DNA from 2 places in the Tatumella sp. UBA2305 genome. Region 1 is predicted to be linked to the other one. Evidence: predicted binding sites of a transcription regulator. Region 1 holds the regulator's gene; the other holds the start of a gene.
The links. Region 1 encodes PurR, which represses purine synthesis genes. Its sites were predicted from a motif close to CANGCAAACGTTTGCNTG; they were not measured.
Positions count from the first base shown of each region.

Region 2: a site for PurR is predicted at 6,414-6,431, ahead of carA (glutamine-hydrolyzing carbamoyl-phosphate synthase small subunit). Genes of this name have one in related genera too.

Region 1 covers NZ_DDVT01000015.1:612,292-620,191, reverse strand. The annotation lists gene B3Z23_RS09265 (riboflavin synthase subunit alpha) at 1-501, shown strand, start outside; gene cfa (cyclopropane fatty acyl phospholipid synthase) at 612-1,760, opposite strand; gene punC (purine nucleoside transporter PunC) at 2,066-3,235, opposite strand; gene punR (DNA-binding transcriptional activator PunR) at 3,339-4,241, shown strand; gene purR (HTH-type transcriptional repressor PurR) at 4,251-5,276, opposite strand; gene B3Z23_RS09240 (YnhF family membrane protein) at 5,551-5,640, shown strand; gene B3Z23_RS09235 (C40 family peptidase) at 5,906-6,706, opposite strand; gene B3Z23_RS09230 (Grx4 family monothiol glutaredoxin) at 7,068-7,400, shown strand; gene rnt (ribonuclease T) at 7,457-7,900, opposite strand, start outside.
Region 2 covers NZ_DDVT01000023.1:144,768-152,667, forward strand. The annotation lists gene B3Z23_RS16345 (porin) at 1-149, opposite strand, end outside; gene B3Z23_RS16350 (porin) at 427-1,521, opposite strand; gene carB (carbamoyl-phosphate synthase large subunit) at 1,804-5,028, opposite strand; gene carA (glutamine-hydrolyzing carbamoyl-phosphate synthase small subunit) at 5,043-6,191, opposite strand; gene dapB (4-hydroxy-tetrahydrodipicolinate reductase) at 6,649-7,464, opposite strand; gene ispH (4-hydroxy-3-methylbut-2-enyl diphosphate reductase) at 7,695-7,900, opposite strand, start outside.

The DNA.
Region 1 (7,900 bases):
GGATGTTGTCTGACCGTGACCTCGATTCGTGATGATCTGGTCAGCTTTGATCTGATAAAAGAAACGCTGCGTGTCACTAATCTGAATGATATTACTCCGGGTTGCCGGGTCAATATTGAAAGGGCGGCCAGATTTTCTGATGAAATTGGTGGGCACCTGATGTCAGGCCACATTATGACGACGGCGGAAATAGCAAAAATAATTCAGTCAGAAAATAATCGTGAAGTCTGGTTCCGTTTGCAGGACAGTTCATTAATTAAATATATTTTACATAAAGGTTTTGTCGGAATTGATGGTTGCAGTCTGACTGTCGGTGATGTGGTCGGGAATAAGTTCTGCGTTCATCTGATTCCTGAAACCCTGGAACGGACATTACTGGGCGAGAAAAAAATTGGTGGTCGTGTGAATATCGAAATTGATCCTCAGACTCAGGCCATCGTGGACACGGTGGAGCGGGTGCTGGCAGCGCGGGATATGGCGAAGGGTGCAGAATCAGTCTGAGTTCAATCCCCTTATCGCAACCAGTTGATAAATATTCGTTAATAAACAAACCCGGAGTCTTGCAGGCAAAAGCTCCGGGTTATATGCAGTATTACACCATCCAGTTACGGTTAACGGGCGACCCGTAAACCGCCATCTACCCCGCGGGTAAACACCACCTGCCAAAGCTGAATGTCACGGGCGCGGAACGCACCGGCGCAGGCATTCAGATAGTAGGTAAACATACGTTTAAAGCGTTCATTATAGTTATGTTCCAGCTGTGGCCAGCTGGCGAGGAAACGCTCATACCATGCCATCAGTGTCCTGTCATAATCGACACCAATGTTATGCCAGTCTTCCATCACAAAATGGGGTTCGCTGGTTTGCGCAATATGAGCGACAGATGGCAAACAACCATTTGGGAAAATATATTTATCAATCCATGGGTCAACATTTAAATCTGTATGATTAGAACCAATGGTGTGAAGTAAAAATATACCGTCCGGTTTTAGATTGCGGTTAACAACATCAAAATAGGTCGCGTAATTTTTCGGACCTACGTGTTCAAACATCCCGACAGAAACAATCCGGTCAAAGCTCAGATTCAGATCACGGTAATCCTGCAGCAGGATGGTGACATCCAGCCCTTTACACCGCTCCTGAGCCATTTTCTGCTGTTCCGCAGAGATGGTCACACCATGGACACTGACACCATAGTGACGCGCCGCGAACTCGGATAAACCACCCCAGCCGCAACCGATATCCAGCAGGGTCATACCTGGCTCAAGTTGCAGCTTACGGCAGATCATATCCAGTTTCGCTTCCTGAGCGGCTTCCAGAGTGGTTGCCTCTTTCCAGTAACCACAGGAATACTGCATATAAGGATCGAGCATCAGGCTGAACAGATCATTTCCCAGATCGTAATGTTCTTTACCGACTATCCAGGCGCGTTTTTTAGATTGCAGATTCTTAAGACGGGCTGTAGCAATTCGAAGGGTATCTTTAAAGTGATGCGGCAATTGTTTATCAAGTTTATGTTTCAATACCCGATAAAAAAACTGGTCAAGCCGTTCACATTCCCACCAGCCGTCCATATAACTCTCACCTAAACCCAGAGAGCCTTCCTGCAAAACTCGTTTAAAAAAATCAGGGTTTTTTACCTGAATATCCCAAGGGCGATCACCATTGATAGCAATATCGGCCATCGACAGCATTTCACTGGCAATACGGTACCAATGATCTTCCTTAAGGCTAACTTCTGCTACACATGATGAACTCATACGCTTCTTATCACCTGTTCTATTTGAACCTGAAGAAAGAATAGACAACTTTCGTGGGTTCGTGAGTAAACTCACAAAAAACGTGCATTTATAAGTAAAGACAAAACAGAGGTGCTAGTAAATATCGAAAAATGCGGTTGCGCAGACAAAGCACAAACAAAATTAGTCAGCATACACGGTGACTTATAATAGAAAATTTGTCACCAGAGTGATTATATGCCCGGCAATCTGAATGTTCAATGACTGATGATTAGGGCGCTAATTGTGAAAGCAGGATTAACCCGCCGTGCGAGCGGCGGGAGAAATTAAGGGCAGGGAGGTTTACGATACTGAAGACAAAAGCCGGCTCCGGCCAGAAAAACGGTGACGCCCATTGCTGTGGCGGTTGTCAGTAAGGGCTGTGAAAGATGATAAGACACCAGCAAACTGAACACGAAGCATAACCCCAGCTGCAACGCGTTCTGTAGGGCAGCAGCCTTACCGCTTGCGTCGGGGAATACCTGAAGCGCCGCAGAAACGACGACAGGATAAATAGCCCCGTTAGCCATTGCCATGCCGCAGAAGGGAAGTAACAGGCTGAACAGCTGAGGTTGGCTAAAGAAACTCACAGCGACAACACCAGCGATACTCACTGTATAAAGCGCCAGCAACCAGGGTAACAGTTGACGACCACTGAACCGGTTAAGCAGAGCACGACAACCAAAGCCACCCGCAAGGAACGTCAGGGTTTGTGGGATATAGCTTAGCCCGATATCACCGGTAGTCAGCCCCAGCCCGGATAGAATAAAGGGTGAACCGGTTAGCCAGGCAAAGAAACTGGCAGAGCAGGCTGAATAGATCAGCACATTGCCACTGTATTGGCGTACCGAGAGTAACTTCAAAAAACCCGGGGTTACAGAGTCCTTTGCTCCGGAAACTGCCGTTGGCCTGGTCGGTAAGCGCAGGGTAGCCATTATCAACACGCAGGTCAGCACAGTTAATACCAAAAATATTGAATGCCAGTGAAAATGTGCCAGCAACCATGATCCAAGTAACGGAGCAAGCGCCGGCGACAATGCGACCATGGGCATTATAGTGGCAAAAATCTTCTGACTGCGGGATGCCGGATAGTGATCCAGTACCAGGGATTGCCAACTGACGGCGGCAGCACAGACACCGGTGGCCTGGATAAATCTCAGCGCCAATAGCGCATGTGGCGAGGATACCCACAGCATTGCCAGACAGCTCAATGCAAATATTGCCAGACCAGTCACCAGAACGGGTTTCCGGCCAACTTTATCCGACAGCGGGCCCCAGAATAACTGAGCGCAGGCAAACCCTGCAAGGAACAGGCTCAGGCTGGCACTAATCACACCTGAATCGGTATTCAGATCCTGTTTCATGGCCTCAAAAGCAGGCAGATACATATCTGTAGCCAGAAAACCCAGCATACTGAGTAATGACAGATAGACTAAAAAGATTACCGGATGACGCATCGATCCTCCTCGTGGAAATTTGCGCCAGAGTTTAAAAGGGTGCGTGGAGGGTTGTGAACCGTTATTATTTGCAACCAACTGTGAAAAATATTGAAAGGTTGCTATGTGGTCAGAATATGCGCTCGAAGTCGTGGATGCAGTGGCGAGGAATGGTAGCTTTAGTGCGGCAGCCAGAGAGTTACACCGGGTACCCTCAGCCATCAGTTATACCGTGCGACAACAGGAGGAGTGGCTGGCAGTCTCATTGTTTGAGCGACAGCACCGTGATGTGATACTGACGGCCGCAGGTGAACATTTTGTTCGCGAAGGTCGGGGGATTATCAAAAAAATGCAGGAAACCCGGCGTCAGTGCCAGCAACTGGCAAACGGCTGGCGTGGTGAACTCAGTATTGCGATGGACTGTATCGTTAAACGTTCCAGAATGCAGCAACTGACCATCGACTTTTACCGACACTTCCCGGATGTTGAATTGCATATCTATGAAGAGGTGTTTAACGGGGTCTGGGATGCATTAGCCGCAGGCCGCGTTGATATGGCGATTGGGGCGACTCAGGCGGTCCCGGTAGCCGGGCGTTATGCGTTCCAGGATATGGGACGTCTTAACTGGCGTTGTATCGTCAGTGCCGGACATCCCCTGGCAAGAGAATCTCAGTCGGGCGAGGAGCAGCTTCGTGCATGGCCATCACTGGTTATGGAGGATACCTCAAGGGAATTACCGCGAAGGATGACCTGGACTCTGGATAACCAACGTCGGATGACCGTACCGGACTGGCAGACTGGTCTGGATTGCGTAAGGGCAGGATTGTGTGTGGCTATGGTCCCCGGCCACCTTGCACGGCCGCTATTAGAGAGCGGAGAAGCGAAAGAACTGAAACTACCCGTTCCGTTTCCGGAAAGTCCATGTTGCGTGAGTTGGTCAGAACAACGTACTTCGCCGGCTTTACGCTGGATCCTGGAGTACCTGGGAGATACTGCCACCCTGAACCAGGAATGGCTCAGGGAGTGACTGAGGTGGTTAGCGCCGGTAGTCGTGGAACGGACCGTCGCTTACCGAACGACGTTCTATCAGTGTCGGATGGATTTCAATGGTTTGAGGTTCTTCGCGTTTGTTCACTATGCGGTCGAGTAGCATCTCAAGCGCTTTTTCGCCTAATTCACTTTTTGGCTGGTGAACGGTTGTGAGTGCCGGCGTGAAGTAACGAGAGTTGCGCACATTATCGTAGCCAATAATGGAGATGTCCTGGGGCACCCGCAGTCCCTGTTCATCTGCAGCGCAAATGGCTCCCATGGCCATAATATCCCCGCCGCAGAATACCGCAGTCGGGAGCTGAGGTTGCGCAAGTATTTTCTGCATCGCCTTGTAACCAGACTCGGGTTCAAAATCCCCCTGGACGCTCCATTCTTCACGGTGAGTGATCCCCGCCTCTTCCAGAGCTTTCAGAAAACCTGCCAGCCGGCCACCTCCGGTATTTCTTTCCATTTGTCCCGGGATACAACCAATATCACGATGACCCCGCTCAATCAGGTAACGCCCTGCCAGGTATCCGCCATGAAACGCGTTATCCAGCACCGTGTCTGTAAAGTCTCCGCGTGACACCCCCCAGTCCATCACCACCATCGGAATATTGCGGTTTTCTTCCAGCATATCCAGCAGCTCTTGCGGATATTCGGCACACATGACCAGAAGCCCGTCTACGCGTTTGCGCGCCATCATTGACAGGTAAGCCCGCTGCTTCTGTAGATCGTTGTGGGCGTTACCCAAAATCAGGGTATAGCCGTGGTCAAAGCATTTTTTTTCAATAGCTTCAATAATTTCGGCAAAATATGGGGCTTCGAGTGTTGTCGAAAGTAAGCCCAGCGTCTTGGTATTATTGACTTTAAGGCTTCTGGCGACAGCACTGGGGGAGTAGTGCAACTCGTTTATCGCTTCCCAGACCGCTTTCCGTGTGTTTTCCGCAACAAAACGGGTCTGATTAATGACATGGGACACAGTGGTGGTCGAAACCCCTGCACGCTTTGCCACGTCTTTAATAGTTGCCATTCAGTGAGTACTCCTGGTTTTAAAAAAATAATATATTGATTTTTAATATGTTAATCGTTTGCGTCAGTTCAGCATTCTACTGACCAGTCTTAATGGGAACTCAGAGGTCAGGGGAGAGTCCGGGGAAGACAACCGGTAAAAAAACAGCAGCTGAGGAATTTGCGCAACAAAGACCGGCAATTCTAGCAAGGCTGCCACAATAAAACGAGATTTTTGCGCACCAGTGTGGGATTATAACTATCTCCCTACTTTTAGTGTGCCTAAAGGAGTTCTGATGGATACTGATCTTAAGCTTGCACTGACAACTACTGTCGTAGCGTTGCTGATGATTATGGCCTTCAGTTTTACGGCCATATTGCATTAATCGTCGCGCACAGGTTCAGCCATCGACGACCAGCCTGTGTGGTTAAGTTGTCAGGACCGGTCACCGGGTCAGTCTGGTGCCGGTTTTTTTTGTTGTCGGGAAATGCCGGTGACTTTGCTGCGGTAGAGGTTACCAGCGACTCAATTCTGCAAGCAACGTTGGGGAAAAGGGGGGATGGGTCAGGCAGCTTGCTCTCAGTATAAAAAACTGCACCTTACTCTCGGCGTTTAAGGTGCAGTTTGTTTTCCGGGGCGGGAAAGAAAAATTAACGGACGGTGCTCGGTGTCATCATGCGACGTGCGCCAATATAGTGACGCTGCCAGTATTCATTACTTAACGCAGTAATCTGGATATCTTTACCGGTGCGAGGTGACTGAATAAATTTACCATCACCCAGGTAGACACCAACATGGTCAGCTGCGCCGTGACGATGGATACGGAAGAACACCAGGTCACCTTTTTCCAACTCATCACGTTTTACCGGTGCTGCGTCGCGCAGATGGTACATTTCATTCGCAGTGCGGGGAATTTTGAAATTCACCAGGTCTTTATAGGCATAATAAACCAGACCACTGCAGTCAAATCCGGTATGCGGAGAGGTTCCTCCCCACTGATAAGGCTTCCCGAGTTGATCCATCAGTTTAACCATCGCGGTCGCACGGGCTTTCTGATAACGCAAACGATGCTGTTTACTCATCCGGATAGCGGCCAGTGTGGCGGATGGATGACGCGTCGTTTTTATAGCTGCGGGGCGATGACGGCCATACTTTTTAGTTTCATGTCTGCGATTCTTTGCCAGATGAAGAGATTCTTTCGTTGTACGACTATGTTTAACTTTACGCTGACTGGTGAAGTGTTTCACCCGATGGATCAGGGGCTGACGGGTTTTATGTCGACTACTGGTCGTCTTAATCGGTCTTCGCTTGCGGCGTGCATCCTCTTCGGTGACAGCTTTACGGGTGGTTTTGTGAAATGTGGCATTTACCGCGGTTCGAGGCGATGCCTCTGCGACATTGAAAAAAAGCTGTGCTACAGCCAGAATAAAAAGCGTGATCAGTAGACGCATAGTTGTCAGGTTACAGGTTAAATGTCCTGAAAAAGACGGACAAAATTAAAAAATAACATCTGACCTTTCAGTCAGCCCCAAATTCATTCTAATCCAGAATTTTATTAAATGTTAAGGTCTTTTTTCCGGAATCTGTTACGAGAAGTTTTTTGACGTAAAATTGAGCATAAACAGGTAATTAAGCCACATATCTTTGATGAAACTTCATGCGACTGAATTTTTCATCCTGCAGTTGTTAACGGTTTAACGCGAAATGCCATATAAGTGAACTTTTATGTAGTAGATGAAAAATGTCGTTTTCACTGGCGGGTTGATATCGCTACAATAACAAAACATGTCGTTTTGTCCCGAAGGAAGTACTATGAGCACTCTCGAAAAAATTCAGACTCAGATTTCTGAAAACCCTATTCTGCTGTATATGAAAGGTTCCCCTAAATTACCAAGCTGTGGTTTCTCCGCTCAGGCGGTTCAGGCACTTTCAGCCTGCGGCCAGCGTTTTGCCTATGTCGATATCCTGCAGAATCCGGATATTCGTGCCGAGTTACCGAAATATGCAAACTGGCCAACTTTTCCACAGTTATGGGTAGACGGAGAGCTGGTGGGCGGCTGTGACATTATTATTGAAATGTATCAGCGTGGCGAACTTCAGCAGCTGATTAAAGAAACCGCAGAGAAATACCCTGCGGCAGAATAACTGTTACCGACGGTGATTCTGATGCCCGCTTATTTACGCGGGCATTTTTTTGTGCGTCAGTCAGACGCGACAGAAGCCTCTGTCTCATCATCCTCACCGGTGGGTAACGGCCAGCCTCCCAGTCTTTTCCAGCGGTTAACCAGTTCACAGAACAAGGTTGCCGTTTGTTGGGTATCATACAGCGCGGAATGCGCCAGATGACTGTCAAAAGTCATTCCTGCCGTTTTACAGGCTTTGGCAAGTACTGTCTGGCCAAGAACCAGCCCGCTGAGAGCCGCGGTATCAAAAGTGGCAAACGGGTGGAAAGGGTTGCGTTTCAGATGGCTGCGCTGCGCGGCTGCCATCACGAAGCTTTGATCAAAATGGGCATTGTGAGCCACGATAACCGCTCTGGCACAGTCACTGTCTTTCATGCCTTTGCGTACCATCTTGAAAATAGCGTGTAACGCTTCATGTTCACTGACTGCATTGCGCTCAGGATCATTAGGATCGATACCGGT
Region 2 (7,900 bases), on a different contig from region 1:
CCCCCGACTTTAAAATTTAACCGGCTAAGAGCATCATTTTTTTGCGGGTCAGTTTTAATTAATGTTATTTCTGCACGACCAGTTAATGGCAATAATAACGATAATATTGCTAACGATCCTGAGAGTGTTACGCAGCGAATTTTATTCATAGTTAACCCTGGCTAATATTAATTAATCTCACATGAGTAATCGTGTCCCCTGGTAAATCACCAGCAACAAATTATCATGGCTGAATGTAATTAATAGTGAGGATAACGGGCTATTTTGTTGGTTAAAGCAGGCAATCACTACCCAATAATATTTATCAGACCACAGAATAAATACAGTACCCATGGATATGATGAGGTATTTTATTCCCGGCAGAGAGGTATTAATCTCAATGAAAAAAGGCAGCTTATCAGCTGCCCTTTATATATTAACTACGGATTAGAAGTCGTAGCGCAGACGAACCAGGTTCAGGTCGCCAATCTTGTCGGTGCTGGAAGTGAACATATGCTCAACGTCAACACGGAAGCCGTGCTGTAGCTGGAACGATACACCCAGGCCATTATCAATACGCTGGTAATTACGGCCGCTAACGTACTGCAGACGGTCACCCATGAAGTAAGGTTGGATAACCTTAACGCCATACTGATCAATATGGAAATTATATCCGGCGAAATACTCGATACCCCATGCGTTACCCGCGAAGTAATCGTTGAGATTAGATCTTTTAGTCTGCAGGAAGTTCTCATAGAAACCTCCACCTGCAGACAATACCCAGTTACCCGGATTCCAGCTCAGAGCAGTACCAAACAGGTTCTGGTTGTAATCATGGCCTTCACCAGTAGAAGGATCACGCATTGAAGCTTTGGTATAGTTCCATGCTGTACCCCAGGTCAGATCCTTGGTGATATGATAGTCAGCACCTAAAGAACCGCCACCCTGGCGTTTGTACGCCAGGCCATTGCCCGGGTAGTAGCTTGAATCAGCAAACAGAAAGCCGGCATAGACATCAACCTGGTCTACCGATTTCTTATACTTCAGCATTTTACGTGAACGGTAGGAACCATCGTAGTCACCGTTAATACCATTACCTGGCCCCTGGGCTAACATATCGTCATCCCAGATGTCGGTTTTCGCACCGACGACATCATAGTAAACACTATTCTGTTGACCAATAGTCAGGCGACCCCACTCTTTACTGTCCAGACCGGTGTAAAGCATACGACGAGTGGTATGGTGGGAACCTTTCTGATAGTGGTTATCCCACTTCAATACCGCAGGAACGTTTACACCCAGTTCATAGTAGTTGATCCAGGTCAGATCATCATTGAAGTGATAGTTAGCCCCGAAACGAAAACGTGTGCCACCATCGAATCCGTTACGTTTATAAGATTTGTCGTTCACCCCTGTAGAATGGTTAAACTGAGGACGAATACTTCCACCAACAGTTAAATCCAGACGACTCAGTACGCTATCTTCAGGTACCTGAGGAACTAAATGGATCTCTGCCTGAGAGGCAAGAGGGAGCATCGACATTAGCACCAGGCCACCGGTTACAGATTTATTACGCCAGCTTTTCTTCATTAAGATTATCCACATGAATAATAAAATTTAAATTTTTTTTGTCCGGGGTATTGAGGCAAAGCAAAAAAATAACTAACACTTTCTAATTTTTGGATATGTCTGAACATGCATATCGAAACATATCCTGTCAGAAAAACAAATATATTTATAGGGTAGAAAGTGCGATTTTTATCAAGAATATTTATGAGATAAGCGATCCTTGATATAAGGATCGCCTATATTACGCGAGGAGTATTACGCTTTTATTTCAGAATGCATTTCCTGAACTGAAATAACCCGCTCTGTCGGATCAGCGTTTAAAGCCATTGCGGTTGCAAAACCACCATTCAGTGTTGTGTCATAATGAACTTTATATTGTAGTGCACTGCGTCTAATCAGGCGGGAATCTTCAATCGCCTGACGACCGGCAGTGGTATTGACAATATAGCTATACTCTCCGTTCTTCAGACGGTCCTGAATATGTGGCCTACCTTCGTGTACCTTATTCACCAGGCGAGGATTAATTCCGGCCTCTCCCAGCACCACAGCAGTACCATGTGTCGCATCCAGCTCATAACCAAATTTCAGCAGCTTCGCTGCCAGATCGACCACCCGTTGCTTGTCGCCTTCGCGCACCGATAACAGTGCACGTCCGGATTTTTTCATGGTGGACTGTGCACCCAGCATTGCTTTAGAAAATGCCTCGGCAAAGGTACGCCCGACGCCCATCACTTCCCCTGTTGAACGCATTTCCGGTCCAAGAATAGGGTCAACACCCGGAAATTTATTAAACGGCAATACCACTTCTTTGACCGAATAATAAGGAGGGATGACTTCTTTAGTAACACCTTGTTGTGCAAGAGTCTTCCCGGCCATAACACGGGCCGCCACTTTCGCCAGCGCTACTCCTGTTGCTTTGGAGACAAAAGGTACGGTACGGGCGGCACGCGGGTTAACCTCAATCAGATACACTTCGTCATCTTTCACCGCAAACTGCACGTTCATCAACCCACGGACATTCAGCTCAAAGGCCAGGCTTTTCACCTGCTCACGCATCACATCCTGAATCTCCTGACTCAGTGTATAAGCTGGCAAAGAACACGCAGAATCACCGGAGTGAACACCCGCCTGCTCGATATGTTCCATAATCCCGCCAATAAGTACCTGCTCACCGTCGCAAATTGCATCAACATCAACTTCTACGGCGTCATCCAGGAAACGGTCTAACAGTACCGGAGCATCGTTTGACACAGAAACTGCCGTCATAAAGTAGCGCTTCAGGTCGATTTCATCGTAAACAATTTCCATTGCGCGTCCGCCCAAGACATAAGAAGGACGTACGACTAACGGATAACCGATGGTTGCTGCTTTCTCTACCGCCTGCTCCAGCGCAGTCACGGTTGAGTTCGCCGGTTGTTTCAGTGACAGACGTTCTACCGCTTGCTGGAATCGCTCGCGGTCTTCTGCACGGTCAATGGCATCAGGGCTTGTTCCTATGACAGGAACACCCGCCGCTTCCAGGGCACGAGCCAGTTTCAGTGGTGTCTGACCACCGTACTGCACAATGACACCTTTCGGCTGCTCAATCCGGACGATTTCCAGCACATCTTCCAGAGTCACCGGTTCGAAGTAGAGGCGGTCTGAAGTATCGTAATCGGTAGACACGGTTTCAGGGTTACAGTTGACCATAATGGTTTCGTAACCATCTTCACGCAAAGCCAAAGCAGCATGTACACAGCAGTAGTCAAACTCAATCCCCTGACCAATACGGTTAGGGCCACCGCCAAGAATCATGATTTTTTCACGATCACTGTTTGGATTCGATTCACACTCTTCTTCATACGTTGAGTACATATAAGCAGTATCGGTCGCGAATTCCGCTGCACAGGTATCTACGCGCTTATACACCGGATACAGATTATATTGCTGACGCAGTTTGCGGACTTCACTTTCTGCCACTCCGGCCAGTTTAGCCAGACGCTGGTCGGCAAAACCTTTACGTTTCAGCTGACGCAGGAAATCATAGTTCAGGCCATTGAGTCCCTGACGTGCTACCTGCTCTTCCAGACGAACCAGTTCTTCAATCTGAACCAGGAACCAGCGATCCACATTGGTCAGATTAAAGACACCATCCACGGACATCCCCAGGCGGAAAGCATCGGCGATGTACCAGATACGGTCACTGCCAGCATCTTTCAGTTCACGCCGTATACGGGTTAATGCTTCAGCATCATCCGGATCAACTTTCGGGTCAAAACCACAGGCACCGACTTCCAGGCCTCGTAATGCTTTCTGCATGGATTCCTGGAATGTACGGCCAATAGCCATCACTTCACCGACGGACTTCATCTGGGTAGTCAGACGATCGTTGCTACCAGCAAATTTTTCGAAATTAAAACGAGGAATCTTAGTGACGACATAGTCAATTGAAGGTTCAAATGACGCCGGAGTCAGGCCTCCGGTAATATCGTTCATCAGCTCATCGAGGGTATAACCCACTGCCAGTTTGGCCGCGATTTTCGCAATCGGGAAACCGGTCGCTTTAGAAGCCAGTGCCGAAGAACGGGAAACCCTGGGGTTCATTTCGATGACGATCAGACGGCCATTTTCAGGATTTACCGAGAACTGCACATTAGATCCACCGGTTTCCACACCAATTTCACGCAGAACCGCCATCGAAGCGTTACGCATGATTTGGTACTCTTTATCGGTCAGCGTCTGAGCGGGCGCAACCGTGATGGAGTCACCGGTATGAATACCCATGGCATCGAAGTTTTCGATAGAACAAACGATGATACAGTTATCATTTTTGTCACGAACCACTTCCATCTCATACTCTTTCCAGCCAATCAGCGACTCATCAATCAGCAGTTCATTGGTTGGAGAGAGATCCAACCCGCGTTCACAAATCTCTTCAAATTCTTCGCGGTTATAGGCGATACCGCCACCGGTGCCACCCATAGTAAAGGAAGGACGAATGATGCACGGGAAACCGACATCTTCTGCAACCTTTAGAGCTTCTTCCATAGTATGAGCAATACCGGAACGCGCGGTATCGAGCCCAATGCTCTTCATGGCTTTATCAAAACGGCGACGATCTTCTGCTTTATCGATAGCATCTGCCGTTGCACCAATCATGGTGACGCCAAACTCTTCCAGCACACCGTGCTTTTCCAGTTGCAGCGCACAGTTCAGAGCTGTCTGACCGCCCATGGTAGGCAATACCGCATCCGGACGCTCTTTTTCGATAATTTTGCGCACCACTTCCCAGTGGATAGGTTCAATATAGGTAGCGTCCGCCATATCCGGGTCAGTCATGATGGTAGCCGGGTTTGAGTTCACCAGCACCACACGATAGCCTTCTTCGCGTAAGGCTTTACAAGCCTGAGCTCCGGAGTAATCGAATTCACACGCCTGGCCAATCACTATCGGGCCGGCACCAAGGATCAGGATGGATTTTATGTCTGTACGTTTTGGCATTTATTGGCTCCTGATTACCTTTTACCGGAACGGAAAGTGTTAATTAAATCGATAAAGTGGTCGAATAACGGTGCCGCGTCATGCGGTCCGGGGCTGGCTTCCGGATGGCCCTGGAAACTGAATGCGGGCTTATCTGTCCGGTGAATCCCCTGCACGGTATGGTCGAACAGGGATTTATGGGTCACCCGCAGACACTCTGGCAGATTCTGTTCATCAACGGCAAAACCGTGGTTTTGCGCGGTGATCATCACGACATTCCGGTCCAGATCTTTCACCGGGTGGTTTCCTCCGTGATGTCCCAGCTTCATTTTTATCGTTTTAGCGCCACTGGCCAGAGCTAATAGCTGATGCCCGAGGCAGATACCAAATACCGGAATATCCGTTGTCAGAAATTGTTGAATTGCGCTGATCGCGTAATCACAAGGCTCCGGGTCACCGGGACCGTTCGATAAGAAAATACCATCCGGATTCAGTTTCAAAACTTCATCCGCCGATGTTTTGGCCGGAACCACGGTCAACCGTACCCCACGGTCAACCAGCATACGCAGGATATTGCGTTTGGCACCAAAGTCGTAAGCCACGACATGGTAAGGCAATTCGCTTTCATCTTTTGCCGCAGGCAATTCATTCGCCAGCGTCCAGCTACCTTGCTGCCAGACATAGGTCTTATCAGTGGTAACTTCTTTGGCCAGATCCATCCCCTTCAGACCCGGGAAACTTTTCGCCTGCTGCAGTGCTACAGCCACATCCGGATTATCACCGGCAATAATGCAGCCATTCTGAGCACCTTTTTCGCGTAATAAGCGGGTCAACTTACGGGTATCGATATCGGCTATTGCAACAATGTTATGGCGGGAAAGATAGGCTGAGAGGTCTTCGGTACTGCGGTAGTTACTGGCAATCAGAGGCAGGTCGCGGATAACTAATCCCTGAGCATGCACCCGGGAGGACTCTTCGTCTGCGGGATTGGTACCAACATTACCGATATGGGGATAAGTAAGAGTGACGATCTGGCGGGAATAGGAAGGATCAGTAAGGATTTCTTGATAACCGGTCATTGACGTGTTGAAAACGACCTCTCCCACTGCCGACCCACATGCCCCAATGGCCCGACCGTGGAACTCGGTTCCGTCTTCCAGAACCAGGATTGCTGACTTTGTCAAAACTTCCTCCAGGGAATAAATAGTCACTATACCTGCATATTAATTCATGAATAGCACCTGAATCAATCCAAAAAACACCTTTCAGGTCGATTTTTGGCAAATTGGGCGCATTCTAATGAGCGTCATGCACTATGTCCAGTCTGAAAGCCAATAATATTGTTTTTTTTAACGCACTGAAGCGAAAAAGCTACTGACAGCGACATAAATGGTGGATTAATAGCGTACTAAAACGATTGCCTGACGAGAAGCATAATAGATAAGTGGAAAAAACGACGTTTCAGACCAAATGGTCCGAAATCAACACCAAATAAGGGACAAAAAACAGGTTAAATAAAAAAAACAACTAAAAATTTATAAAAATGACCTGAGATGAATATATTTAAAAAATAAGGAGGGAAAATAAAAAACCCTCCATTACAATCAAATAGTTACTGATTGCCATTCACATCACAACACATTATAAATCATTCAAGGAAAGTACATCCCGCATGTCATAAAGACCATTTTCTCGAGTGAGAACCCACTCAGAGGCTTTAACCGCGCCTTTTGCAAAAGTCATTCGACTGGAAGCTTTATGAGTGATTTCAACCCGCTCCCCAATATCCGCAAACATTGCCGTATGCTCACCAACAATATCTCCGGCCCGCACGGTGGCAAAGCCGATGGTCTGTGGCTTGCGCTCACCCGTATGACCTTCACGGCTGTACACTGCATGTTCGGCAAGTTTCCAGTCCATCGCATCTGCGATTGATTCCCCCATCGCCAGCGCGGTGCCTGAAGGCGCATCAACTTTATGTCGGTGATGCGCTTCAGTAATTTCGATATCACTATATTCACCCATTACTTTTGCTGCTTTTTCCAGCAATTTAAGCACCAGATTGACACCGACGCTAAAATTAGCCGCAAAAACAATGGGCACCTGCTGGCTGGCTGTATGGATCGCCTGCTTACCAGCATCATTAAACCCGGTAGTACCAATCACCATCGCTTTTTGATGGTTTTGACAGAACTCAAGGTACTCAAGTGTGGCTTCCGGACGTGTAAAATCGATTAGAACATCAAATTCATCTTTCACCGCCAGCAGATTATCAGTAATCAATACTCCGGTTTTGGTGATACCCGCCAGTTCACCAGCATCACAGCCCACTAAAGATGATCCCTGACGAACCACCACAGCACCAAGACTGACATTACTGGCCAGCAAGGTGGCTTCAATCAACTGACGGCCCATTCTTCCGGAGGCTCCGACAATACCTATTCGGATGTTTTTCATAACTATTCATTCCTGTACATGTGCATAAAATGCCGGCTCAGAGTAACCAGCCTCGTGAGTGGGCACCAGTAAAATAAAGCATCATTAGAATTTCAGCGGGATGGGGGAATATTATCAGCAAAAACAATGAGACGTGAAGCCGGCAGTATTCAGAAATTAATGCTACCGGTACGGCAGATCAGCAACAGCTGAACTCCTGCAGCACAGGAACCGGCTGCAGGAATACGGGATTATTCAACTTCTTTAATATCAACCCGAAGTTCTTTTGGCACTTCAAAGACAATATTTTCTTCTCGACCAATCAGTTCTATCGCGGCTTCACCACCAAATTCCTGTAATCTGGAAATCACCTGTTGCACCAGAATATCCGGAGCTGAAGCGCCCGCAGTCACCCCGACACAACTGACCCCTTCCAGCCAGCTCTCACGGATATCTT